Regions from separate parts of the Clostridium sp. Marseille-QA1073 genome, predicted to be linked through region 2. Evidence: a T-box and tRNA genes for the amino acid it is inferred to sense, from the RefSeq annotation. Region 2 holds a T-box; the other holds one or more tRNA genes.
The links. A T-box is a leader RNA that pairs with one kind of tRNA and senses whether it is charged. The one in region 2 lies ahead of gltX (glutamate--tRNA ligase), so its partner is inferred to be a tRNA-Glu.
Positions count from the first base shown of each region.

Region 1: it encodes a tRNA-Glu, which carries the amino acid that the T-box ahead of gltX (glutamate--tRNA ligase) is inferred to sense. The anticodon was not compared.

Region 1 covers NZ_JBSVQM010000007.1:107,308-116,824, reverse strand. Annotated here, with positions in the region: gene ACY1IQ_RS08475 (adenylosuccinate synthase) at 1-395, shown strand, start outside; gene ACY1IQ_RS08470 (ABC transporter ATP-binding protein) at 663-1,577, shown strand; gene ACY1IQ_RS08465 (ABC transporter permease) at 1,581-2,360, shown strand; gene ACY1IQ_RS08460 (DUF1858 domain-containing protein) at 2,595-2,780, shown strand; gene ACY1IQ_RS08455 (BaiN/RdsA family NAD(P)/FAD-dependent oxidoreductase) at 2,984-4,219, opposite strand; tRNA gene ACY1IQ_RS08450 (tRNA-Glu) at 4,599-4,673, shown strand; tRNA gene ACY1IQ_RS08445 (tRNA-Val) at 4,679-4,754, shown strand; tRNA gene ACY1IQ_RS08440 (tRNA-Asp) at 4,760-4,836, shown strand; tRNA gene ACY1IQ_RS08435 (tRNA-Thr) at 4,842-4,916, shown strand; tRNA gene ACY1IQ_RS08430 (tRNA-Glu) at 4,945-5,019, shown strand; tRNA gene ACY1IQ_RS08425 (tRNA-Val) at 5,024-5,099, shown strand; tRNA gene ACY1IQ_RS08420 (tRNA-Asp) at 5,106-5,182, shown strand; tRNA gene ACY1IQ_RS08415 (tRNA-Thr) at 5,188-5,262, shown strand; gene ACY1IQ_RS08410 (double-cubane-cluster-containing anaerobic reductase) at 5,823-6,968, shown strand; gene ACY1IQ_RS08405 (acyl-CoA dehydratase activase) at 6,984-7,745, shown strand; gene ACY1IQ_RS08400 (ATP-binding protein) at 7,768-8,754, opposite strand; gene ACY1IQ_RS08395 (DnaD domain protein) at 8,747-9,517, opposite strand, start outside.
Region 2 covers NZ_JBSVQM010000004.1:2,170-11,686, forward strand. Annotated here, with positions in the region: gene ACY1IQ_RS04575 (L,D-transpeptidase) at 1-137, opposite strand, end outside; gene ACY1IQ_RS04580 (ABC transporter ATP-binding protein) at 300-1,049, shown strand; gene ACY1IQ_RS04585 (ABC transporter permease) at 1,039-1,842, shown strand; gene ACY1IQ_RS04590 (ABC transporter substrate-binding protein) at 1,923-2,948, shown strand; gene ACY1IQ_RS04595 (P-loop NTPase family protein) at 3,682-4,203, opposite strand; partial or broken gene ACY1IQ_RS04600 (IS1595 family transposase) at 4,308-4,448, opposite strand; gene ACY1IQ_RS04605 (sigma-70 family RNA polymerase sigma factor) at 4,512-5,063, shown strand; gene ACY1IQ_RS04610 (DUF4179 domain-containing protein) at 5,082-6,107, shown strand; T-box leader at 6,248-6,477, shown strand; gene gltX (glutamate--tRNA ligase) at 6,595-8,253, shown strand; gene ACY1IQ_RS04620 (glutamine--tRNA ligase/YqeY domain fusion protein) at 8,300-9,517, opposite strand, start outside.

The sequences.
Region 1 (9,517 bases), on a different contig from region 2:
ATGGGACAACAACAGGAAGAAGCAGAAGATGTGGTTGGCTAGACCTTGTAATATTAAAAACAGCAGCAAGAGTGTCAGGACTTACAAGTTTTGCAGTAACTAAAATAGATACATTAGCAGGACTTGAAAAATTAAAGGTTTGTGTTGGATATAAATTTGAGGATAAAATTATAGATTATTTTCCAGCAAGCTTAGAAGATCTTGCTAAGTGTGAACCAATATACGAAGAGTTTGATGGTTGGGATGATAGTATTGCAAATGCCAGGACTTATGAAGAATTACCAGAGAATGCAAAAATATATTTAAAAAGATTAGAAGAATTCACTGGTGTTAAAACATCAATAGTATCTGTAGGACCAAGAAGAGATCAAACAATGATTGTAAGTGAATTATAATAAAAAGCACATAATTTTTATGTGCTTTTTATTATTTTTTGAAAAATTATATATTATCAATAAAACTAAAAAAATATTATGATTTAATTCTAAAGATTATGTTATATTAAAATAATTTAATATTATTGTAATTTTATATTAATGGTATGTATTAAGCAAAAGTTATAAAATGGACATGGACTTAAAGTATAAGGTATTTTAGACACAAAGATATAAGTTTTAAGACAAATAGTTTTTTACAAAACAAGGAAATGGATGTGAGACAATATGTCAGATAAGGTAGTTGAGGTTAAAAATGTCTATAAGTCTTTTGGAAAGAAAAAAATAATTAAAGACCTTTCCTTTTCTGTGGAGAGAGGAGAAATTTATGGGTTTTTAGGGCCTAATGGCTCAGGTAAAACAACAACAATCCGTATGATGGTTGGGCTTATAGGAATAGATAAAGGTGATATTTTTATTGAAGGATATGATGTTAAAAAAGATAAAATTAAAGCTTTAGAGCATATAGGTGCAATTATTGAAAATCCTGAATTATATAAATATATGAGTGGAATGAAAAACTTGATTCACTTTGCAAGAATGAGAAAAACTTCAGTGTCACAAGAGAGAATAAATGAAATTGTTAAACTTGTTAAGTTAGAAGATGCAATAAATAAAAAAGTAAAAACTTATTCTCTAGGAATGAGGCAAAGATTAGGAGTAGCACAGGCACTTTTACATAAACCATCAATTCTTATATTAGATGAACCAACTAATGGACTTGATCCTGAGGGAATACATGAGCTTCGTGAATATTTAAGATATTTAGCTAAAAAAGAAAATATATCTATAATAATTTCAAGTCATTTATTATCAGAAGTAGAACTTATTTGTGATAATATAATAGTTATTCAAGAAGGTAAATTAATAGGAGAACGTACTATTAAAAATGAAAATAATAGTTTAGAAGAAAAGTTAGATGTAGAAATTGAAGTTGATAATATAGATTTAGCTAAAAAATTAATAAATTCTGTTGGTGTTGTCAAAGTAGAAAAAAATAGAATTGTAATTAATTTAAAAAGAGATGAAATTCCATTAATTATAAATAGATTAATTGATGGTGGATTGAAAATTTATGAAGTAAAACAAATTACTCAATCCTTAGAAGAAGTATTCTTAAGCATGACTAAGGAGGGGAAATAGACTATGGGTTTTATTCAACTTATTAGAAATGAAATTATGAAGGTAAATACAAAACGAACAGCACCATATTTTTATATATTTATGAGTGTTATAGTTATAGCATCAGCAATTGTAATTAAATTTATAAGTCCTAGTAAAGGTGTAAATACAGATTACATAAGTTTTATACAAGTATCAATTATGTGGGGTAGCTCTGTTATAGGTATGTTTGCAATGATATTAGGAGCACAGATATTTACTGATGAATGGAAGGACGGAACTATAAAGCAACTTTTAATACGTCCATGGAATAGAACCGCTATATTATTTTCAAAATATATAACTGTGATATTATTCTTATTAGTTAGTTATGTTGTTATATTTATTTCATCATCAATAGTAGGTATAGCTTTCTTTGGTACAAAAGCAGCAAGTGGATATACTTTACCTATATTAATAAAAATAGTACTATATTCAATACCAAAAGATATATTTTATATAACTTTAGCCTTTAGTTTAGCTACGATTTTTAAAGGAATTGGAATAGCTCTAAGTACATCAATTATAGCAAGTTCAGTAGGTGTACCAATAATGATGTTAACTAAAAATTATTGGTGGTCTAAATACATTATATTTGGTCATTTAAATCTTGCAGCCTATGACTCAAATACTCTAATAAGTGGTGCTGGACTTCCTCCTATTGAAGGTGCAACTTTAGGTTTTTCATTAGCTATAATAATTGCATATGTAGCAGCATTATTAATTATAAGTAATTTAATCTTTACAAAAAAAGACGTTATTTAAATAGTAAAATAGCATCCTAAAATGGGATGTTATTCTATTATATGAAGTAATAAGTATATAAATTTTTATTTAAAATATAAAATTGTAACAAAAGTTACAGTTTTTTTTGAATTTGTGTTGTATAATAAAGTTAATCAATAAGGATAAAAAAAACATATAAGAAGATAATAATAAGGTATCTAAAATAAATGGTCAAAGATGCCTAATATATAATTAATGGAAGAGGTGTTATTTATGAAAATTACTAAAGATATGACAATAGGTGAGGTTGTAAGACAACATCCAAATTCTGTAGATGTATTAATGAGTTTTGGAATGGGTTGTGTAGGATGTCCATCAGCACAAGCAGAAACTTTAGAAGAAGCAGCTACAGTTCATGGATTAGATCTAGAAAAATTATTAGAAGCTTTAAATAAGTAAATATAAGTAAGCTAGTCTATAAGACTAGCTTTTTTACTTTTAAAGTTTGTTTATAGATTATAAATTCTTCACTCATAGAAAGAACTATTTTAAAGGAATAATATTATACCTATGTGAAGTCTTTTAGTCTTTTAGATATATATTTGGTTATCTTCTATAGTACTAGTTATTAATATCTATTTGAGCACAATAATTAGTATTTATTATGATTCTGACATTTTGAGGCTTTTGATTGCCACTGAGGCAGAACTCCATGCCCATTGAAGATTAAAACCACCACAATCTCCATCTACGTCTAATATCTCTCCAGCAAAATATAGATTAGGAACTATTTTTGATTGTAAGGTGTTCTCATCTACTTCTTTTGTATCTACACCACCAGCTGTAACTTGTGCATTATCAAAAGAGTTAGTACCACTTACTTTAAATGTCCATTCTTTTAATAAGGATAATAACGCTTCTTTTTCTTCCCATTCTAATGACCAACAAGGCTTATGTATATTATCAATATTAGATTCTTTAAGTATTATAGGAATAATTTTTTTGTTGATTATACCTATAAGGGCATCATGTATAGATCTATATGAATATGTTCCAAAATGATTTTCTAAAAATCTCTTTAATTCATCTTTTGAAAAATTACTCATCATATCAATTTTTAAAGATATATCTTTTCCTTTAGATAAATTATAAGAAGCAATTCTACTAAGTTGAAGGATAGGAGGGCCAGAAATACCATAATCCGTAAATAATATCTCTCCAAACTCACTTCTCCTTAATTTATTATCTACATATATATGTGCATTTCCATCAAATTTGACACCAGATAGTGCTTTTAACTTATTATGATTTAATTTAAGCTGCACAAGAGCTGGAATAGGATTTATTATATTATGTCCTAGTTTTTTAGCTAAGGTGAAACCAAAACCATCAGAACCAGTTTTAGGTGCGCTTTTTCCTCCTGTACAAAGTAAAAGCTTGCTGCAAACAAAGTTTTCTTCATTATTACAATTTATAATAAATTTGTTCTTATAATTTATTTCTTTTACTTTATGATTTAAATAAATAGGAACTTCCCTTTCCTCTAAAGCAAATCTAAAAACATCCAGTACAGAAGAAGCTTGCAAGGACATAGGATACATTTTATCACTATCTAAGGTAACTAAATACAAACCAATTGAATTAAAAAAATCTACGGTATTTTTTAATGTAAAGCTTTCAAAGACCTTATTAAAAAAAGTTTTATTTTCACTATGATACCTTAAAACATTTATGTTTTTATTGGTTATATTACACCTTCCATTTCCTGTTGTAAGAATTTTCTTACCTATTCTATCATTGCTTTCTAATATAGCTACATCTATGCCCAGGTCTTTTGCTATAATAGCAGCCATAATTCCTGAAGCACCGCCACCAACTATAATAAGGTCATGTTTCAAAATAAAATCTCCTTTCTAAAAAGAAAAAATAATGTTAAACTTATTATAAGTATTACTAATAAAACCATCAAGTAATCATCAATAAATAATTTATGGCATATTAGTCATAAATTATTTAATCCAGAATAGAATATATATTGTGAAGAAGTATATAAATTTATTTTAAAATTTTATAATAAATTTCAAATTATGACTTTTTTCTTAGAGAAAAGTGTCAGTAAAGTTGTTGATTTATCTAGGTTTATCATATTAAATGAGCTTTTATGATAAAAAGTGAAATTTTTTTTGAAAAATTGTTGACATTGTTAAGGATTTTAGGTATTATATTACTTGTCGGGTGTGCAGAAAGCACCGACCTAACAAAAGCAAAATGACATATGGCTCCTTGGTCAAGCGGTTAAGACACCACCCTTTCACGGTGGTAACAGGGGTTCGATTCCCCTAGGAGTCACCATTAGTGGTCGCATAGCTCAGCTGGGAGAGCATCTGCCTTACAAGCAGAGGGTCACAGGTTCGATCCCTGTTGCGACCACCACATATGGCCCAGTGGCTCAGTTGGTTAGAGTGCCGGCCTGTCACGCCGGAGGTCGAGGGTTCGAGTCCCTTCTGGGTCGCCATAATTGCTGGCATGGCTCAACGGTAGAGCAGCTGACTTGTAATCAGCAGGTTGTAGGTTCGATTCCTATTGCCAGCTCCATTTTATAAAAAATAAAAAAGTCGTCATTGGCTCCTTGGTCAAGCGGTTAAGACACCACCCTTTCACGGTGGTAACAGGGGTTCGATTCCCCTAGGAGTCACCATTATGGTCGCATAGCTCAGCTGGGAGAGCATCTGCCTTACAAGCAGAGGGTCACAGGTTCGATCCCTGTTGCGACCACCATAATATGGCCCAGTGGCTCAGTTGGTTAGAGTGCCGGCCTGTCACGCCGGAGGTCGAGGGTTCGAGTCCCTTCTGGGTCGCCATAATTGCTGGCATGGCTCAACGGTAGAGCAGCTGACTTGTAATCAGCAGGTTGTAGGTTCGATTCCTATTGCCAGCTCCATGAAAAACTTGAATGGAAACATTCAAGTTTTTTTCGTTATGAAGAAATACTATAAAAATAATCTAGAGATGAATTTCTTAAAACAAAATTTATTTTTAAAAAACTCCAAAAGCTTTAGCAGTAAAGTTTTGACCTTAATTCTTCATTTTTCATTCTTAATTTTTAATTCATAGAAAGAATTTTTGTTATTGAAATTAAAATCATGTATAAGTTAAATCTTTATTGTGGAACCCTATATTTAATATATCTATAGATAAGTGTATAATCATTGAAAAACAAAAATTCACAATTATCAAAATATATGTTAACATTAACTCAAGACGAAGTTGGTTATAGTCGTTTATCCTTTAATTAAAATTTTCCTTTTGTATTTAAAAGCTCAACTACATATAGTTGAGCTTTTAAATTGTAATCAAAAATAACTGGTAAAAGATTTAGTATTAATAATTTTATTTCATAAAAAAACAGTAAAACTATTAAAGCTACAGATATTAAAGTTCAAGTGTTTATAAAGACTAGATAATATTTTACTCATATATTATATATTTGGAGGGTTTGTAATGAATAATTTACCAAAAAACTTTGAAGAGTTTAATGAAACAAGAAGAAATGGCTTTATTAAAGTTAAAGAGTTAAAAGATAAAGGACAAAAGGTAGTAGGTACATTTTGTACTTTTGCACCAGTAGAGGCTATATATGCAGCAGGTGCATATCCAATAAGTCTTTGCGCTGTTAGTGAAGAAACTATTCCAGATGCGGAAAAACATTTACCTAAAAACTTATGTCCACTTATAAAAGCAAGCTATGGATTTGCATTAACGGACAAGTGCCCATATACATATTTTTCAGATTTAATAGTAGGAGAAACTACTTGTGATGGAAAAAAGAAAATGTATGAATATCTAGAAGAAATAAAACCACTGCATGTTATGCAATTACCTCAAAACACTAATAGAGAACATGCTCTTAAAGTATGGAAAGAAGAAATTAAATATTTTATGGAAAGACTTGAAGATCAATTTGATGTTAAAATAACAGAGGAAGCACTTAAAGAAGCAATTAAAATTCGTAACGAAGAAAGAAATGTGTTAAAAGATCTTTATTCATTAGCAAAATTAAATCCAGCACCAATAAGTGGATTACAACTTCATAAAATAATAGATGCAACTCACTACACTTTTGATAAAAAAGAACAAAATAGAATGTTAAGAGAAACAATAGAAGACATAAAAGCTAATTATGATGCAAAGAAAGATACTTATAAAAATGGACCGAGAATATTAATTACTGGTTGTCCTATAGGCGGAGTAGCAGATAAAGTTTTAACTGCCATTGAAGAAAGTGGTGGAGTAGTAGTTTGTTTTGAGAACTGTTCTGGAATTAAAGAAAAAATTAGGCTGGTTGATGAAACAAAAAATCCAATTGATGCATTAGCAGAAAAATATTTAAGTATTCCATGTTCAGTTATGGCACCAAATGATGGTAGACTAGATTTAATCAGCCAGCTAGTTAATGAGTTCTCAGTTGATGGTGTTATAGATATAACATTACAAGCTTGTCATACTTATAACGTTGAGACTCATAGAATTAAGAAGTTTGTGAATGAAGAAATGAAAATACCATATATGAATATAGAGACAGACTATTCTACTTCAGATATTGGACAACTTAAAACTCGTATGGCTGCATTTATTGAAATGCTTTAAAAGGAGACGATAAGTGTGTACTATATAGGAATAGACATAGGCTCTACTGCTGCTAAGGTAGCTATATTTGAAGATGATAATTTAAAAGATACTTTTGTTATGCCTACAGGATGGAGCAGTATTGAAACATCAAAGGCCATAGATGAGAAATTAAAATCTATGTGTATATATGAAGAAAATAGAAAAGTAGTGGCGACTGGATATGGAAGAGTTTCAGTACCTTATGCACATAAGTCAGTAACGGAAATAACCTGTCATGGTAAGGGAGCGTCATATCTTTTAGGGGAAGATTGTACTGTAATTGATATAGGTGGACAAGATACTAAAATCATAACTGTTAAAGATAATATGGTTACAAATTTCATAATGAATGATAAATGTTCTGCAGGCACAGGAAGATTTATTGAAATTATGTCTAATATATTATCAGTAGATATAGAAGAATTATGTAATTTAGCTTCCAAGGGAGGAAACACTACAATAAGTTCAATGTGTACTGTTTTTGCAGAGTCAGAAGTTATAAGTCTTATAGGAAGTGGGAAAAAAAGAGAGGATATAGCATTTGCAATTATTGACTCAGTAGTTACAAAGGTATCTTCATTGTGTAAAAAGCATGATGAAGGAGAAAAATATTTTTTAACTGGTGGTCTATGCGAATGTGACTATATTATAGAAAGTCTTTGTAATAAGTTAAATAGTGAAGTAAAATCAGATAAATTAGCTAGATATGCTGGCGCAATTGGTGCAGCAATATTAGCTAAAAAAATAAAAAATTAAAATAAAAAAGGTAACATAATTTTTATGTTACCTTTTTTATTTTAGATTTTTTTAATATTCTAATATCATTTCCATAAAATTTAAAAAGACTAAAATTACCGAATAATCTTGAAGTAAATCTTTCAGAATAAACATCTGATAATTCGCTTAATGCATAATTAGTGGAGATAAGCATTTTCTTTTGCTTTAAAAGCTTTGTATTAAGTAAATTAAAAAGCTCTTTTTTAGAGAAATCTGAGATTTGCTCTGTACCTAAGTCATCAATTATAAGCAAATCACAATTTATAAGACAGTCTTCCATATTACTGTTGTTATTAAATTTAACTTCTTTTAAAGCAGAAATTAAATCATCAGAGGTTTTGTAAACTACAAAATACCCATTCTCAATAAGTTCTTTAGCAATACAATGAGATAAAAAAGTTTTGCCAGTTCCTGAATTACCGTAAAAAAGTAAATTATCTTCAATATCATTAAAGTTTTTTATAAATTCTACAGCTCTTTCGTAGTTACGTTCCATATTTGATCTAGAACTGACCTTTTCATTATTATTTAATTTATTACTAAAATAATTTATGTTAAAGTTATTAAAGTTATTTTTATTAAGTAAATGCTTTAAATCTGAGTTATTGTAATAAAGTTGAACTAAATATTGTTTATAGCAACTACACTTATCTATATAGATATATCCTGTGTCCTTACATTTATTACATCTATACTTTAACGCTAAGTAATTAACGTCATATCCATTAGAAGCCAATAGTTCACCTTTTTTCATTCTAAGATCTATAATTTTTTCTTTTATAGAATCTATAAAGGTTTCCTTGTTATCCATAGATTTTATTGCAGCCAAGGATAATTTCAAAGAAAGTTTTTTTATTTCGTCCTCTATTGCTATAACCATAGGTAATTTTTGTTCAATTTCTTCTTTTCTTAACTTTAAAGCATCTTCTTCAGATTTACGAATATCTTCATAAATTTTCATTATTTCAGAATGATGTTGTTTAATCATTATTATCCCATCCTAGTAATTGTTTCTCTAATTCTTCAAAGTTATAAGATCTTTGTTCATAATTGTTGAAGGTGCCTTTATTTGATAAATTGTTGTTAACTATAGGCTTATGAGTTAATTTCTTTCTATCTTTCTTTTCTATATCCTCTAAAGTTGAAATTCCATCTCTAAACCAGCTATTTAATATTCCATCTATATATTTAAAGTCTGCTCTATTAAGCCTTTCAAAACATATGTCGCAGGACTTATATATAATATCTAAAGGAAATTTATAAACTGTTAACCATTTGGTAAGCATTTCTTCTTGAGGCTTCATAATCTCCGGTGTATTAATACCTAGATATTTTAAAATTTTTCTTATGTTAACCCATTTATCTTCGTGTTTTTTAATGAAACTTTGAGCATCTTCAACAGTTTGAATTTTATCATCATGCCATGCCATGGCAATTTTTTCAAAATATCTGTAATCAACCTTACCTTTAGATATACAGTATTGTATTAAAAGAAGTATTAATTCAGGTGAAAAGTTAAAATCTTTTTGCCATCCTAAATATATTTCAATTTCTTTAGGAGATAAGGTTCTTCCTATAAGTTTTTCTATATCTTGAAGCATATCCTTAATTGAATTGTTATTTAATTCTTTAAGAATATCAATCTTTTTATTGGTATCTTCAAGGTTATTAGTTAAATCTAAAAATTCTATAGTATAGTTGCTCATATTATCTATAGCAGCCATCTTTATAACGCCTACTTCACTCCAATA
Region 2 (9,517 bases):
AAATTGTTTTTATTTACAAAATCTGTAGCTGTAGATATATAATTTGGATCCTTTCTAAAGGCATCGTTTAGTGCTGTTACTTTATACTTAATTAGACGATAAGGTCTACGTAATAAGTTTTTTAGTGTATCTTTCATTATCTTCTCCTATAAAATACTACCTTACTTATATTATATAAAGAACATAGTAAATATTTCATATTATGTTAGAGCAAATTATGTCATTTTTAATAATATAGTATAAGGATAATTATATAAATTTTATTTATTTGCCCAAGTATTGTATTGGGAGGTGGGTTAATGTCGGCTATTGTAAAAGTTAATAATGTTAACATGAGCTTTTATACTTTAGAAGGAGAACTTCAAGTTCTTAAGGATTTAAATTTTTCTGTAGAAGAGGGGAAAATTTTAGCGCTTTTAGGTCCTTCTGGTTGTGGTAAATCTACAATGCTAAATATTTTGAGCAATCTTTTAAAGCCAACTTCTGGTGAGGTTCAGATCAATGGTAAGATTGGTTATATGTTTCAAAGAGATCATCTTTTAGAGTGGAGAACTATAATGGACAATATAACTATTGGTCTTGAAATACAAAAAAAACTCAATGATGAAGCTAGAAAAAAAATAGAAAATCTTTTAAAAGTTTATGGACTTTGGGATTTTAGAAATAGGTATCCAAAAGAGCTATCCGGTGGAATGAGGCAAAGAGTTGCATTGATTAGAACTCTTTCTGTTGATCCAGATATTTTACTTTTAGATGAAGCTTTTTCAGCATTAGATTACCAAACTAGACTTTTAGTTAGTGACGATATTTATAAGATTATAAAAAGTGAGAAAAAAACCACTATACTTGTTACTCATGATATATCTGAAGCTATATCAATGGCTGATTTTGTGGTGGTTTTATCGAAAAGACCATCAACCATAAAAGGCATATATGATATTAAACTTACAATTGAGGAAGAAAAAACTCCTTTATCTGCACGGAAGGCGCCAGAATTTAAGGATTATTTTAATCTTTTATGGAAGGAGTTAGATATCTATGAAAAATAATTCTTTAACCCCATATGAAAATTTTTTAAGGAAAAGAAAAAGAGAAAAACGAATGATTTTATTTTGGCAAATATTTATTCTTGTATTACTTTTAGCTCTATGGGAAATTTTGGCAAGAGTTAATGTTATAGATACCTTTCTATTTAGTAAGCCATCAGATATACATGTATTATTCATGGACTATATGAGTAATGGAGAACTATTTAAACATATAGGCATATCTGTATGGGAAACTGTATTAGGATTTACTATAGGAACGATTTTAGGAATTTTAATAGCTATAATGCTTTGGTGGTCTAAAACTGCTTCTAAGATTCTAGATCCTTATTTGGTTGTTTTAAATGCTCTACCTAAAACTGCACTAGCTCCAATTCTTATTGTTTGGGCAGGAGCAGGAATTAAGGGAATAGTTGTAATAGCAATAACAATATCAGTAGTTACAACAATTTTATCTGCATACAACTATTTTATAAATGCAGATGAAGAAAAAATTAAAATGCTGCAAAGCTTTGGAGCTACTAAAGGACAAATCCTAAGAAAATTTATACTTCCTTCAAATATAGGTAATATCATAAATATAGTAAAAATAAATATAGGTATGTCTTGGGTAGGAGTTATTGTTGGTGAATTTTTAGTATCTAGATATGGTATAGGTTATTTAATAGTATACGGTGGACAAGTGTTTAAATTAGATTTAGTTATGATGGGCGTTGTTGTTTTAGCAATTTGTGCATTAGTTATGTATCAAATTGTTAATGTGATAGAAAAGCTTTATAGGGAAAAAAGAAATTGAGGTAATTCTTAAACTTAGGAATACAAAAAATAAATAATAAGATATTTCTTATATAAAAACTTTATTGTGGTGGTGAATTTATGAGCAAAATAAAAAAAATAGCATCAATTTTAGCTTGTCTATCAATAGCTGTAGTAATTTTAGGTGGCTGTTCTAAAAAAGATGATTTGGTTAAGATAAAAGTTGCAGAAGTTACTCACTCTATATTCTATGCTCCGCAATATGTAGCCATTAATGAAGGATTCTTTAAAGAAGAAGGGTTAGATGTAGAGCTTATAGCAGCTCAAGGAGCAGATAAAACTATGGCTGCCCTTGTTTCAGAGGAAGTGCAAATAGGACTTATGGGACCAGAGGCTTCAATTTATGTTCATAATCAAGGAAGTAAAAACTATGCTATAAACTTTGCTCAAGTTACTAAAAGAGACGGAAGTTTTTTAGTTGCTAGGGAAGCCCATGAGAATTTTAAAATGGATGATTTAAAAGGAAAAGAACTACTTGGAGGAAGAAAAGGCGGCATGCCTGAAATGAGCTTAGAATATGCAATAAAGAATGCAGGGTTAACTATAGGTGAAAATGTTAAAGCGGGAGAAGTGAATGTAAGAACAGATATACAATTCAATGTAATGGGGGGAGCATTTAGCGCAGGAGAAGCAGAGTATGTAACCTTATTTGAGCCATTAGCTACAGCCATGGAAAAACAAGATAAAGGTTATATAGTAGCATCTGTAGGAGAATTATCAGGAGAAATTCCATTTACAGCATATTCTGTGACTAACACATATATGGAAAAGAATCCTGAAATAATTCAAAAGTTCACAAATGCTTTATATAAAGGACAGTTATATGTTCAAAATCACAGTTCTGAAGATATAGCTAAATCCATACAGCCATTCTTTACTGATATTAAGATGGAAGATTTAATAGTAGTAATTGAAAGATACAAGAAAATAGATGCTTGGTGCGAAAATCCAATACTAAAAGAAGAAAGTTTAAATAGATTAATGGACGTAATAGAACTTGCAGGAGAGCTTGATAAAAGAGCACCATATGATAAAATAGTAACCACTAAATATGCAGAAGAAGCTATAAAAAATATTGTGAAATAAATTTATTTAGAGAAATCTCCTTGTGTTTTTTACATAGGGGGATTTTAATTATTATTAATAATGATGGTAAGATAAGTGAAACAGTGTACATAGTGGTATTAAAAATTCCTATAACTTAATAAAGTAAGTATATTTTAAAATAAGTTTTGTAATAGGTATTATATGGCTTTACATTATTTGTATCTTAAGGTAAAAATGGTATAATACATATATAGTAAAGGGTTGATATTGTTTTAATAATATTATTGTGACTTTTAATTTAAAGTTTGTTTACTAATGATAAATAAAATGAATAAATTTTAAAAAATATCTAGGTGGCTTTATAGCTTAGGAGTTATATAAATCTGAGAGGATTAGTTTATTATGAATAATAAATTCTTACATGAATTACAAGAAGATATTTTAGATAAAAAAGCACTTTATATATTATATACATTTGTTTTTATTTTAACTTTTTTATTACAGTTGAAAGTATAAGACTATTTCTTGATGTATTTAGAGTTATTATATCTGGGATAGCACTAGTATTTTTAGTTTTAATTTATTTTAAATGTAAAGATTCTAGAGATCAAAAAGCAAATAGAATAATTATTCACAATATAATTTTTTATTGCGTTAAGTTTTGCATGTATATATGCTTTTATAAAAGATTTAAAATATATTTTATAATTTTTAAGGAAGTTTGGCTACTTTCCTTAATGTATTTTTAGAACAATCTGTACAAAAGCTTTGACTATTTTATTAAAGTAATACATGTTTTAATAAAATTATTAATATCTCTTTTGTTTCTTAAAATAATAAGTTTTTCTTTGTATATAGAAATTCTATCTTTTAATTTGTCTTTTCCTAAGTCATAATTTTTTGCCCACTTTAACATAGATTTAAGCATTTCAAAGCTTGGAGTATAAATACATTTTTCAATTCCAAGTCGCTGCTTTATCCAACGTTTGATTATTCTATAATTCCTAATTTTTTTAGAAATTTCAAGTAGAACAATTATATCAGCTGCTTTTAAGCCATCTTTAAAACATGGCCTGCATACATCTTCAATAATCCAATCTCTTTGTTTTATTACTGAATAAAAAAGATTATCTCGTTCTTCAACTTCTCTTTTACGATTACACCAAGGAGCTGATTTATCAGGTATATGTACAATTTCATCAAGTGAGTGGTAAGGAATTTCTAATGTTTCAGATAATTTTTTTGCAAGTGTGGATTTACCACTGGAAACTGAACCAACAATATATATTTTCATATTTTACTCCATATCATAAAATTATTAATTTGTTTTATTTTATAACTGTGTATTAAATCATAGCTCGTCTATATAGTAATTATAGCACTAATTCTATTCATCTATTTTTTCAATTTGATGTGTATATCATTAATGTGTTGAATATGGCAAATTCCTTCTTTATGTTTTTATCTTTTTATATGATTATGTTCCAATGAAAAATCTTTAGCAAATTTAAAAGAATAATTATAAAAAATTTTATTATTGATAGAAAACCTTTAGAAGAAACGACATTATAAGTATAAGAGCTCTTATTAAGGAGGATATATATGAGAATAAACGATGAAAATGTTGTAAGACATTTGAGAGGTAAAAATGAAAAAGCGCTGCATTATGTTATAGATAGCTATGGTGGTATTGTAAAAGCTATAGTAAAAAAACATCTATATAATTTGGAACAGGTGCAAGAAGAGTGCATAGATGATGTATTTCTTGCAGTTTGGAATAATATAGATCAGTTTTCAGGTGAAAAAAACTCTCTTAAAAATTGGATTGCAGTTATATCAAGGTATAAATCTATAGATTATAAAAGAAAATATTTAAAACTTTTACAAGAGGAAAATATCGAGGACGTGGCTTTAAAAAGCCCCTTAACTGCAGATGGTTACCTTATGGCGAAGGAACTTAGTTATGAAGTTGATATCTTACTTAATAATTTAAAAAAAGAAGATAAGGAGCTTTTCATTAGTTATTATATTGAAGATAAAGAAATAGAGGATATAGCTAGAGAGAAGGGGATTAAGAAATCTTCTATATATAATAGACTGTCAAGGGGAAGAAAGAAGCTTAAAGATATTAATCTAGGTAGTGAAATTGAATAAATTTTATGAGGTGAGAATATGAAAGATAAATTTGAAATGATGAATGATATGGTTGTAGATTTAAATGAATATGAAGTATGTGAGCTAAATGATATAGAAAAAAAACAAATAAAGAAAAGATTAAAGCCTAAGATTAAAAATAAAAACAGTAAGAAGAAAATAGCCGTTATTGTTATAGCCCTAGGACTTGGCTATATTGGGATTGTAAGTAATATTAGTGTTTTAGCGGATATACCCCTAATAGGAAGTGTCATAGAAGAGTATGTAAATTCTAAAGGAAAATCTTTAGAAGATTATAAAACAATTGTACATGAAACAGAAGTAGATAGTGAAATTACGGTAAAGCTTAATGAGGTAGTATTAGATGCAGGACAACTTATAATTAGCAGTACATTTAAATCAAATAAAGTAAATATAGATGATCTATACGCATCACCAACAGTTTATATCAATGGAAGTGAAGTTAGTAAAAATGGATGTGGTTCTAATAAGAAGATTGATGATAATACTTATAATATGTTTTCAAATATAAATTTAGGAAATATAGATATGAAAGATAATCTTGATATAAAAATAGTTTATGAAAATATTCGGGTTAACACAATGCTAGGCAAGTATAAACACTTACCTGGAAAGTGGAGCTTTGAAATTAGTTCTTCTCCAGAAAAACTTATATCAGACATGAAAACTATAGCAATAAATAAAGAATTTAAATTGGATAATGGACAAGAAATAAAAGTAGAAGATTTAATAATTACCCCAATATCAACAAAGCTAGATTATAAGATGATAAAAGAGAATAAAAATGATGTAACCTTTAAATATGATGTACAGTTCAAGGTGGAAGATGAAAGTGGTAATGAATTTAAATTTATATCTGGGACAACTGCAGCTGAAAATAGTCATTTGAGGTTTGAAACTTTAGATGATAATATAAAAAGGCTTAAAATAACGCCTTATGTTATATCTGGTGAAGAAGGAGAGAAAAAGACAGATTATTATAAGGTTTTATATGATGAAGTTTTTTATGTAGAAATAAAATAACTATATTAAAAAATACTGACTTAATACTAAAAGTAGGGGAATACTAACAAATATAGGTTTACAAAAATAATTTTCAAAGATATAATTAAACAAGGCGTCTAACTAGCTATTTTAAAAGATGTCTTATAGTAAAATTAAATAGTTTTGCGTTGAAGGAGAAGAGTACATAGGTGCAGATTTTAAAGAGAGCCAAGGATGGTGGAAGCTTGGTAAATCAAGCTATGGAAGGAAGCTCTGGAGCTATTAGTTGAAAGAAATTTTTGGAGTAAACTAATGGGATTCTTCCCTTAAAGAGAAATGAGTGGGTTAATTGTATTAATAAATTAACCAATATAGGTGGTACCACGGAAGTATGTCTTTCGTCCTAAGTTTTAGGATGAAAGACTTTTTTATTATATTCATAATTGTGAATTGAAAAAGCTATGAATTATATAATTTTAAAATTATTAAGTTTAAATTAAATATATAGAAAGATAAGGTGAATAATATGAATTATGAAAATTTAGCAGAACTTCTTTTTCCTACTATTGATAAAACACCACAATATTATATTGAAAAGTATCCAGCTAGAAACCTAAAAGAGGGTGCATGTGTTACAAGATATGCACCTAGTCCAACAGGTTTCCAACACATAGGAGGAGTATTCTCAGCACTTATTGATGAGAGAATAGCAAGTCAAAGTGAAGGGGTTTTTTTCTTAAGAATTGAAGATACTGATCAAAAGAGAGAAGTAGAAGGTGCTATTGTTGATACCATTTCAACTATGAAAAGTTTTGGTCTTAATTTTAATGAAGGGATGATTGATCAAACTAATGAGATAGGAAACTACGGCCCTTATAAACAAAGTTTAAGAGGGGAAATATATAAAACTTTTGCTAAGGATTTAGTTAAAAGAGGCTATGCTTATCCATGTTTCTGTTCAGAAGAAGAAATTAATGCTATAAGAGAAGAACAAACATCTATCAAAGCTAACCCAGGATATTATGGAAAATGGGCAAAATGTAGAAATTTAAGCTTTGAAGAAATTAAAGAAAACATTGAAAAGGGAGAAAAATTTATTTTAAGATTAAAATCTCCAGGAAATATTGAAAATAGAGTGGAAATTCAAGATTTAATTAAAGGTAATATATCTTTCCCAGAAAATGATCAAGATATAGTTATAATAAAATCTGATGGACTTCCAACTTATCATTTTGCTCATGCTGTAGATGATGGATTAATGAGAACTACTCATGCTATTAGAGGAGAAGAATGGTTATCATCACTTCCAGTACATATTCAGTTATTTGATATTATTGGATTTGATAAACCTAAATATTGTCATACACCAACTATAATGAAACTTGATGGAAACTCTAAGAGAAAATTAAGTAAGAGAAAAGATCCAGAAAGTGCTGTTAGTTATTATACTGAAGAAGGATATCCAATGGTTTCAGTAGTTGAATATCTATTAAACATCATTAATTCAAACTTTGAAGTATGGAGAGAAGAAAATCCTTTTGCAGATTATAAAGAGTTCCCAGTAGAATTAGAAAAAATGAGCAAAAGTGGTGCACTGTTTGATATTATAAAATTAAATGATGTAAGTAAAAATGTTATTTGCAGATTAAAAGCACCTGTAGTATATGATTACTACATAAATTGGGCTAAAGAATATGATAAAGAAATGTATGATTTAGTGATTAGTAATGAGGAAATGGCTAAAGAAATCTTTAACATAGATAAAGAAGGGCCAAAACCAAGAAAAGACTTTGCAAAATGGAAAGATGTAAGAGAGAAAATTTTCTTCTTCTTTGATAAATTATTCGAAGAAGATGGTACAGAAAATATAGAGCTTCCAAAGAATGTTGAGCTGGAAGAAGCTAAAAGAGTTATAGAAGCCTATAGTAAAGCTTATAATTTCAAAACAGATAAAGATACTTGGTTTGAAGAACTTAAAGCTGTAGCTGTAGAATTAGGTTATGCTACAGATAGAAAGAGCTTTAAGAAAGAACCAGAAGCTTATAAAGGTATGGTTTCAGATGTAGCAGGAGTAGTTAGAGCAGCTTTAACTCATAGAGCTAATACACCTGATTTATATACTATAATGCAAATCATGGGTGAAGATTTAGTTAGAAGTAGATTCAATAAATTTTTAGAGCTTTAGTTAAATAAGAAAAGCAGTAGAAAATAATTTTCTACTGCCTTTCTTATTATTTTAATTTAAATGAACTTTTTAATGAAACAATTCTATTAAACACTATTTCATCTTCTGTAGAATATTTAGAATCTACATTAAAGTAACCATGTCTAAATAATTGATATTTATCTTGAGGTTTAGTTCCCTTAACACTTGGTTCAATGAAGCCTTTAAGTATTTCTAAAGAATTTGGATTGATTTGCTCTAAGAAGTGTTTATCTTCTCCATCTTCATCATCAAGTATTAATGGTTCGTATAATCTAAACTCAGCTGGAATGCTGTGTTTAGCATCTACCCAGTGAATTGTTCCTTTAACTTTTCTTCCAGTGAATCCAGTACCACTTTTAGTTTCTGGATCATAAGTACAGCGAATTTCTATAACGTTTCCATCTTCGTCTTTGATAACTTCATTACATTTTACGAAATAAGCACCTTTTAATCTTACTTCATTCCCAGGGAATAACCTAAAGTATTTTTTTGGTGGCTCTTCCATGAAGTCTTCACGCTCTATGTATAACTCTCTTGAAAATGGTACTTTTCTAGTTCCTGCATTTTCATCATCAGGATTATTTTCGATATCTAACATCTCTACTTCATTTTCTGGATAGTTAGTTATAACTAATTTTAGTGGTCTTAATACAGCCATAGCTCTTGGAGCTTTTGGGTTTAAGTCTTCTCTTATGAAGTACTCAAGCATTTGAGCATCTACAGTAGAATTAGCTTTAGCAACACTTATAGCTCTACAGAAGTTTCTTATAGCCTCAGGCGTATATCCTCTTCTTCTTAAACCAGCTACTGTTGGCATTCTTGGATCATCCCAGCCATCAACTACATGTTCATCAACTAACATTTTAAGTTTTCTTTTACTCATAACTGTATTAGTTATATTTAATCTTGCAAACTCAATTTGTTGAGGAACAGACTCCATTTCACATTCTCTAACAAACCAATCATAAAGTGGTCTATGATCTTCAAATTCTAAAGTACAAATAGAATGAGTTATACCTTCAATAGCATCTTCAAGTGGATGAGCAAAGTCATACATTGGATAAATACACCATTTATCGCCAGTATTATGATGAGTAGAGTGAGAAATTCTATAGATAATTGGATCTCTCATATTGATATTTGGAGAAGACATGTCTATTTTAGCTCTTAATACTTTTTCACCGTCTTTGAATTCTCCACTTTTCATTTTCTCAAATAAGTCTAGATTTTCTTCTACAGTTCT